Linked DNA regions of Anaerobacillus alkaliphilus. The main gene of each other region encodes a partner of the protein of the gene in region 2 in a complex. Links are inferred from orthologs where the notes say so. Each region holds a gene or a part of one and is shown on either strand. Other genes may lie near its edges.

Evidence for each region.
Region 1: rpsT (region 2) and rpsR share a complex: the UniProt entries of both Bacillus subtilis proteins name them as parts of the 30S ribosomal subunit. The link is inferred for Anaerobacillus alkaliphilus from one-to-one orthologs.

Annotation. Positions count from the first base shown.
Region 1 is NZ_QOUX01000021.1:157,376-161,349, reverse strand. What follows is about bases 1-2,901. They hold rpsR (30S ribosomal protein S18), read left to right. Parts: upstream 1-1,281; coding sequence 1,282-1,521; downstream 1,522-2,901. Other genes in these bases: DS745_RS05800 (YybS family protein), read left to right, coding at 2,650-2,901; DS745_RS05805 (potassium channel family protein), read left to right, coding at 1,627-2,292; ssb (single-stranded DNA-binding protein), read left to right, coding at 673-1,194; rpsF (30S ribosomal protein S6), read left to right, coding at 354-641; ychF (redox-regulated ATPase YchF), read left to right, coding at 1-112. Also shown: more of DS745_RS05800, read left to right, coding at 2,902-3,585; DS745_RS05795 (DHH family phosphoesterase), read left to right, coding at 3,601-3,974. UniProt on the Bacillus subtilis protein: Binds as a heterodimer with protein bS6 to the central domain of the 16S rRNA, where it helps stabilize the platform of the 30S subunit.
Region 2 is NZ_QOUX01000045.1:2,626-7,868, forward strand. What follows is about bases 871-3,799. They hold rpsT (30S ribosomal protein S20), read right to left. Parts: upstream 2,504-3,799; coding sequence 2,237-2,503; downstream 871-2,236. Other genes in these bases: holA (DNA polymerase III subunit delta), read left to right, coding at 1,147-2,151; gpr (GPR endopeptidase), read left to right, coding at 2,671-3,789. Outside these bases: DS745_RS14115 (DNA internalization-related competence protein ComEC/Rec2), read left to right, coding at 1-550; DS745_RS14120 (YqzM family protein), read right to left, coding at 603-734; spoIIP (stage II sporulation protein P), read left to right, coding at 3,952-5,124; DS745_RS14145 (DUF3679 domain-containing protein), read left to right, coding at 5,146-5,243. UniProt on the Bacillus subtilis protein: Binds directly to 16S ribosomal RNA.

The DNA.
Region 1 (3,974 bases), on a different replicon or contig from region 2:
AGTGGAAGCAGGCTCACACGCTCAAGCGAAGGAAAAAGGGAAAGTAAGATTAGAAGGAAAAGAATACGTTGTTGCTGATGGAGATGTAATCCACTTTAGATTTAACGTTTAAAATGTAGAATGAAGAATTCAAAATGTAGAGTGTAGAATGGTGGGGCAGTGGCTTCGAAGCACTTCTAAATAATAATTCTAGACTCTACATTCTACACTATCTTTAATTTACATTTTACATTTAAAATGAATTCTGTTATAATCGATAAATGCGAGTAAATGACAAGTTATATTGTTGTGTTATTCGCCCCTTGCTCCTCGTATAAAGAGGGGCCGCTAGACCAAAAGGAGGTGACGTACAAATGCGTAAATATGAAATCATGTACATTATTCGACCAAACCTTGAAGAAGCTGCAACTAAAGAGTTAATCGAACGTTTTAACGGCGTTTTAACTGATAATGGTGCTACTATCGACAAGGCTGATGAAATGGGTAAGCGTCGTTTAGCTTATGAAATTGAAGACTTCCGTGAAGGCTTCTATGTATTACTAAACGTAACAGCTGAGCCAGCTGCAATCGCAGAATTCGATCGTTTAATCAAAATTAACGAAGACGTAATTCGTTTACTTATTACTAAAGACGAAGAATAAGAACTAGTAGATAGAATGGGGAGGGGTACTGATGCTTAACCGTGTTGTTTTGGTTGGCCGCCTAACTAGAGATCCTGAACTTAAGTACACACCAAATGGAATTGCTGTGGCGAGTATTACACTTGCTGTAAATAGACCATTTTCAAACCAACAAGGAAATCGTGAAGCGGACTTTATCAATGTAGTGATTTGGCGTAAACAAGCAGAAAATGTTGCTAATTACTTACGTAAAGGAAGCTTAGCGGGAATTGATGGAAGACTGCAAACTCGCAACTATGAAAACAACGAAGGCAAGAAAGTTTTTATAACAGAAGTTGTTGCAGACACTGTACAGTTCCTTGAAACAAAAGGTGCTGGTGGTGGAAATCAGGGTGGTGGAGGAGAGTATTATAATAATCCTAACCCTAACTCAAATCAGGGTCAGGGTGGTTATCCTAATAATCAAAACCAAAACCAAAATAATTATGGCCGTAGTAATCAGTCATTTTCTGATGATCCATTCGCTAGTGATGGCAAGCCAATTGACATCTCAGATGATGATTTACCATTTTAGATCTATTGGCTTTTAACTATTAACTTTTATGAGGGGTAACCCTACGAATATAAAAATTTATCAGTGAAGGAGGTTTTTTGAATGGCAATGGGAGGACGTCGTGGTGGCCGTGGTGCGAAACGCCGTAAAGTATGTTACTTTACAGTAAACAAAATCACGAAAATCGACTACAAAAATGTTGACCTACTTAAGCGTTTCGTTTCTGAGCGTGGTAAAATTTTACCTCGTCGTGTAACTGGAACTTCTGCTAAGTACCAACGTCAATTAACGACTGCAATTAAACGTGCACGTCAAATCGCTTTATTACCGTACGTAAGCGGGGAATAAGGATTTATAAAAAGGGGATGGCTTATAGTCTATCCCCTTTTTTATATTTTAGCAGAAACTTACCTATAATAAGGAATGCCGGTTATTTTGGAAAGTAAAAAGGGGATGGTATGTTTGAAAAAGCAATTTGCAGTAGTTGGGCTTGGTAGATTTGGTGGAAGTGTTTGTAGAGAACTCTATAAGATGGGGCATGAAGTTTTGGCGATAGATATAAATGAAGAAAGAGTCCATAACTTTGCAAACTACTCCACACATGCTGTCGTAGCCAATGCTACTGACGAAAACACCCTATTATCTTTGGGGATCCGGAATTTTGAGTACGTAATTGTTGCGATAGGGGATAATATTCAAGCAAGTATTCTGTGCACATTACTATTAAAGGAACTTAAAGTAAAGCATGTGTGGGTGAAAGCACAAAATAACTATCATCATAAAGTGGTTGAAAAAATTGGAGCAGATCGTATTATTCACCCTGAAAAAGATATGGGGATAAGAATTGCCCATTATCTAGTTTCGGAAAAGATTATTGATTACATCGAATTATCACCTGATTACAGTATTATGGAGCTCATAGCTTCGAAAAAAGTAGCAAATAAGACAATCGCAAAGTTAGACATACGAGCCAAATACGGCTGTACGATCTTAGGAATTAAAAGAGGTGATGATGTCATTATTACGCCTTTTCCTGACCAGCTAATATTAGAAAATGATATCTTAATTTTAATTGGCCAAAATAATGACTTAAGAGTTTTTGAAGAAGAAGGATTATAAACTTAACCGAAATTTTTCTTATACTATCAATTATGGTGAAAATGAATAATTAATCTGATAGTATAAGAAAAAAATCGACTCTATTTTTAAAAAACAACAACTTCGTTTATAATCAGGAGAGTGAATAAGAGGTTTTTTTAGAAAGGTTCTTTTCGTAAACATTGTGGCTTTTTTACCCTAAAATAATCGGATAAATACCCTAGATGAAGATATCAGCCAATAAATTATGTAAGAAAAGAGCAATACTTACTAACTTAGTTGTGAATTCTTAGTATTTTGTGTAAAAATCCGGCTTTTGGGATTTTTACGAAAGCAACTAACTTTGCGAAAACAGCCTTTAGAGGAGAGGGAAGTTACATGAAAAATACAAAGGTAATGACTGAAGGGGCAATATTCGCAGCTATTTTTGCGATCCTTGCCTTCGCAACAGTTGTGCTACCAATTCTTGCTTCGGTATTAATATGGATTTTACCATTACCATTTATTGTATACACAGTAAGAAATGGGTGGAAACCTGGTCTGATGCTTTGGGTTGTCGCGTCGTTTGTTTCTTTTATTATTGGAGGTTTTGTATTACTTACAAGCGCCATTATGTTTGGAAGTAGTGGTATTGTAGTAGGAGAATTATACAGGCGGAAGAAATCTGCTTTTACTGTGCTCCTTGGTGGAAGTTTAGCATACATTGCTAATTTGATCTTATCTTTTATCGTAAGTATTGTTGTTTTTGATTTAAATCCTATTAAGGTGATTCAGGAATTAATGTTAGAGTCAGTGCAAACTGCTGAAGCAATGTTAGTGGCCATCGGTCAAGACCCTAGAACTCAACTTGAACCGTTACTTGATTTTATTGAAAGAATAATCTTTTTAGCACCATCGCTAATTATTACAACCGGAGTTTTTTATGCCCTTTTTATTCAGTTGATTGCATATGCTGTACTAAAGAGGCTACGAATAAAGGTTGCTCACTTCAAACCGTTTCGTGAATGGGGATTTCCAAAGTCTTTTCTCTGGTATTATTTAATAGCCTCCATTTTTATACTAGTAGGCCTAGAAGAAGGAACTGCTCTATATCTTGTTATGTGGAACTTGTTCCCTCTATTAGAAATTGCAATGACTATTCAAGGTCTAGCTGTTGTCTTTTTTTACATTCATGCCAAAGGGTTTCATAAATCTATATCCGTTATTGTCATCATCGTGACGTTTTTCTTACCATTTCTTCTTTATATCTATCGAATATTAGGTATAATTGATTTAGGATTTGAACTGCGAAAAAGAATAAAAAACTCGAGTTAATTAGGAGTTGAAATTATGCCAGAGTTTCTAATGAAAAGGTTGCATGGATATCATATCATTGCAATATTTACTGTGGCAGTTATTTTTATTGGGATACTGATGATATACCAATGGGTCATAGGGTTATTAGGATTGATGATCATTGCTCTCTTACTTTTTTATACAATACAAGCAAAAAGAACATTTAAAAAGGAAATAGAAGAATATATTTCGACGTTATCCTACCGTGTCAATAAGGCTGGTGAAGAAGCTGTTACAAAGCTTCCAATTGGTATCTTACTTTATAACGAAGACAAGGTAATATTGTGGGCAAATCCGATGGTGATGTCAATTATCGAGGATGATTGTATTGGTCAGCCGATAGCTAAAATTGATGAAGAGCTTCACAC
Region 2 (5,243 bases):
TTCGGTTGAAACAATCCTTTATGGTATAGGTTCTGTTGAAGGAATTTATGAAAAACAACTGTTAGAGAAATTCCGTGAGATAGGCACCAAAATTATTTTTGTTAAACAAGGGGACTACTGGAGAACAGGAAATAGTGAGTTTTTTATTCTTTCGCCATTTGGAAAAGAGCAAAGTTTAAATAACCGTTCAATTGTGTTGTATACCGAATTTGGTGGACTGAAATGGTTGTTTCCAGGGGATTTGGAAGTTGAGGGTGAGAGAAGGTTATTGGAAAATTACCCACAGCTTGATGTAGATGTATTAAAAGTAGGGCATCATGGAAGTTTCACGTCAACTACGGAAGATTTATTAGAGCAAGTCAATCCAAAGATTGCTCTCATCTCACTAGGGAAAAATAATCTTTATGGCCATCCTCATAAAGATGTGATCGAACGATTAAATGAACGAAATATCAAGGTTTTTCGAACGGATCAAAATGGTGCAATCCGGTATAAGTTTAAACAAGGAACGGGGTATTTTGAAACGATGATCAAGGAAAAAGTTCGCTAAAGGAAGAAGCCCTTAAAGATAAGACTTTAAGGGCTTCTTCCGCTAAGTAAAATTAAACAAATAAATCAATAAGTACTGCAATAGCAAATACTGTTGTGAAAAATCCGAATGATACAACGAAACCAACTGCAGAATCTACTGCATCATTACGGTTGCTTTGGACTTCCTTTTCAAATTGATTCACTGGACATCCCTCCTAATACAACTTTTAGTATAAGCGATAAATGATAAAAAATCTACATTTGAAACATTTTCTACATGTTTACATAAGAAACTTTGTTTGTAGAATAGGATGCAGAAAAAAAGGCCCTAATTATACATGGTCATATCACTTTAAATTGTTTACAACGCTGTGAAATGTTGTCACCTATAGATTGAATTTGCATAGGATATGATAACTAATACAAGAGAAAAAAGCACGTGATTATCGTCCTCAAGGGGTATCCTAGGTCCTACTTGATGATGTTTATCATAAATGGGGGGATTAACTTTTCGGTTAATTCCTCTTTTTCACTTGTACTAGCCGTGTTTGTATGTATAAAATTATTGGTAGATCGTTTAAAGAAAGGGTACCAAAAACAATGAGCTTTTTACAAGTGCAAAAAAACATAAAAAAAGGAATTTTATCGCCACTTTATTTATTCTATGGTACAGAAACGTTTTTAATTGAAGAGACAATACATAAATTAATTAATAAAGTTTTGACTGAAGACCAATACGATTTTAATTTATCTACTTACGAAGCAAAGGAAACACCTATTTCAGTTGCGATTGAAGAAGCGCAAACGATTCCTTTTATGGGCAGCCATCGGGTTGTTATTGTAAAGGAGGCTCAGTTTCTTACAGGAAAAGATCAGTCAAAAGTTGAACATGATTTAAAAGAGCTAGAAGCTTATGTTTTAAATCCGATTTCTGAAACTGTCTTTGTCATTGTTGCCCCATATGAAAAATTAGATGAACGAAAAAAAATTGTGAAATTACTGAAATCTCATTCAGAAGTACTTGATGCAGCCCCTTTTTCTGATCATGAAATGGAGAAATGGCTGGATGAAAGAGTAAAAAAATATGGAGTGCAAATAACTAAAGACGGCCGTGAGCAATTGGTTCAACTGCTTGGCAATAACCTTGTGATGATTGCTGGCGAAATTGAAAAACTGGCTCTGTATGTAGGCGATGGTGGGGTAATAGATGATGTAATTGTTGAGAAGCTTGTTTCTAAAACAATGGAACAAGATGTCTTTTCTTTAGTTGATCATGTTATTCATCGTAGAAAACAACAGGCGCTGCAAGTCTTTTATGATTTGATTAAACAAAAAGAGGAACCAATAAAACTATTAGCCTTACTAGCAAGGCAGTTCCGTATTTTATATCAAGTAAAAGAACTCACAAACCGGGGCTATTCTCAACAAAATATTGCAGGTGCACTTAAACTCCATCCATACGTGGTAAAATTGGCTACCCAACAAGCAAAACAATTTGATGAGAAAAAATTATTATCTTTTTTAGATGAAATTGCCGAAACTGATTATAAAATAAAAACTGGGAAAATTGATAAACAACTTGGATTAGAATTATTTATTATTAGAGTCTTAGGAGTTTAGAGAAACTAAAAAAGGGCTGACTGTTGTCAGGCACCTCAATAGAGGAGCTTGACAACAGTAGCCCTTTTTCCCATTTTCATATAGATTATGCAGAAAGCTCGTTTAATTTCTTCGCTAGGCGAGATTTTTGACGAGATGCCGCATTTTTATGAATTAAGCCTTTTGTTGCAGCTTTATCAAGCTTTTTGGTTGCAACCAAGAACGCTTCTTTAGCTCCTTCAACTTCGTTGCTAGCAACTTTAGCTTCGAAAGTTTTGATAGCTGTACGAAGTGCAGATTTAGCAGAAGCATTTTGTGCACGACGCTTTTCACTTGTTTTTACGCGTTTGATAGCTGATTTAATATTTGGCATTCCTTTCACCTCCTTGATGCAACCGGGTAATTGCGAATATATAAGTACAACACATTGCATTGTAACAAAACTCTAGGCTAATTGCAATAGGGGAATGTAATAGAGAATAGCTGGAAACGAACCGGGGAACAATGAAAGGTAGAATATAGTTAAAGAAGGTGGATTTTATGACAAAAGAAATTAATCTTGAACAATATAATGTCCGTACAGATTTAGCACTAGAAGCACATGAATTAGTTAGAGAAAGAGAAGATCAAAAGCCAGAGGATCAAAAGCAACCGATCAGTGGTGTAATTGTTAAGGAGAGAGATGAAGAAGGCATACATATCTCTACAGTTGAAATCACTGAAGAAGGTGCTAAAAGACTAGGTAAGAAACAAGGTAGATACCTTACCTTAGAAGTTCAAGGAATTAGAAATAAAGATACAGAATTACAAGAAAAAGTGGAAAGAGTTTTTGCGAAAGAATTTAACCACTTTTTAATTGAGTTAGGAATAAAAAAAGATGCCAGTTGTTTAGTGGTAGGTTTAGGTAACTGGAATGTTACTCCGGATGCCTTAGGACCAATTGCCATTGAAAACTTATTGATAACGAAACACATCTTTGAGCTACAGCCTGAACAGGTTTCTGATGGATTTCGTTCAGTTAGTGCGATTACACCAGGGGTAATGGGCATAACAGGTATTGAGACTAGTGATATTATCCATGGGGTAATTGAAAAAACAAAACCTGACTTCGTCATTGCGATAGATGCTCTTGCAGCTCGTAATATTGAGAGGGTAAATACAACCATTCAGGTTTCTGATTCAGGAATCCATCCAGGTTCTGGAGTTGGAAATAAGCGAAAAGAATTAAGCAAAGAAACTCTTGGCATTCCAGTTATTGCGGTAGGTATCCCAACTGTTGTTGACGCAGTTTCAATTACAAGTGATACGATCGACTATGTGTTAAAGCATTTTGGACGAGAGATGCGTGAGGGAAATAAGCCTTCTAGATTACTTACACCAGCGGGAATGACATTTGGTGAAAAAAGAGTACTTACCGATGATGATTTACCTGGGGTAGAAACCCGAAAGAATATTATGGGAATGATTGGTGGATTGGAAGAAGATGAAAAACGCCAATTAATTCGAGAGGTGCTTGCCCCATTAGGCCATAATTTAATGGTTACACCGAAGGAAGTTGATGTGTTCATTGAAGACATGGCGAACGTAATTGCCGCAGGATTAAACGCTGCCCTCCACGGAGACGTAGATCAAGATAATGTCGGGATGTACACTCACTAAGACCAATTGTCAATTAGGAATTATGAATTAGCTGTTGGTTTAGCTCCGAAGCTTATCAAAACAATTCAAATTGACAATTCACAATTAATAATTTTAAAAAAGGTTCTACCCCTCTAAGTTTTGTCATATACATGATGTAGACAGGCTTGAGGGGGGAATAGAATGTCGTCTAGAAAGTTTCGAGGTTTTACAGTTTCGTTAAATAGGACAAGTTTTAAGCGGATCGCAATCCTTGTCATTGTCGGAATTATGGCTTTGTTTATTATTACAGGAATGCTGACAGCATTTGAACCTGGTTATGGAATATCATCAACAACCGTTCATGCGTGGAGTTCTTATGTATCAAGTGATGCATTAATGTATATGATGGGTACTGAAAACCCTTATTTTACACAGGTCTTACCAGAAGGTAGTGAACCACCAAAAGTGTCGTCACTTGCTTTCGAATTAGCCACTAGCTTAAACCCTGATGACCCCAGGAGTTTGTTGGGAAGAGAGTTACCTGGGTTTGCTTTATTCGATGGAAAAATTATTGTAGCTGGTGAAGGAACCGATTTTACGAATATGCCAATCGAGTCCGCACCACCAATGGAAGTAATGATGGCTGAGCGGGAAGCTTCTCAAGAAAGCCTAGAAAAGCTGGACAAGCTGAACGAAGAGTTTCCAGCACCTGAGGTTTCGACAGACGGAAGGAAAGTTGTTCATATTATTCATTCCCATAGTCGCGAATCATTTTTACCGGAGTTGAAAGATGCAAAAGTTCCTAATCAAGCGTTCCATTCTGAGGTTAATATTACCCTAGTAGGAGAACGATTAGGTCGTGAACTTGAAAAGCGTGGCATTGGTGTCGATGTAGATACGAGCGACATTGGTACACTGCTAAGTGAACGTAATTGGGTTTATGGTCAATCCTATGATGCTTCAAGGGAAATTGTAAAAGAGGCAATGAGTAGAAATGATGATTTAGAATTTTTCTTTGATCTTCACCGTGATGGTGTTGGGAGAGATGCAACAACAGTAGTTATTAATGGTGTGGAATATGCGAGGACATTTTTCATCATAGGAGAGAACCATAAAAATTTCCAGAAAAATATACAACTTGCAACTGAACTTCATGAGATGTTAGACAAGAAGTATCCTGGGTTAAGTCGTGGGGTAATCTCAAAAGGTGGCGTCGGTTCTAACGGCCGATACAATCAGGACCTATCACCAAACTCAATCTTAGTGGAATTTGGTGGAGTTGAAAATACGTTAGAGGAAACATTTAGGTCTGCAGAAGCCTTTGCAGAAATCTTTAGTGAATTTTATTGGAATGCTCAAAAGGTAAACAATTAAGATAAGTTGGAGGTGGAAACGGTGACGAAGTTTTTGTTAAAATGCTTTTTTACAACGACAGTGTTATTTCTAGGAGTTTTAATCGGAATTCAAGTTGCTAGTAATAGTATGGTAAACAT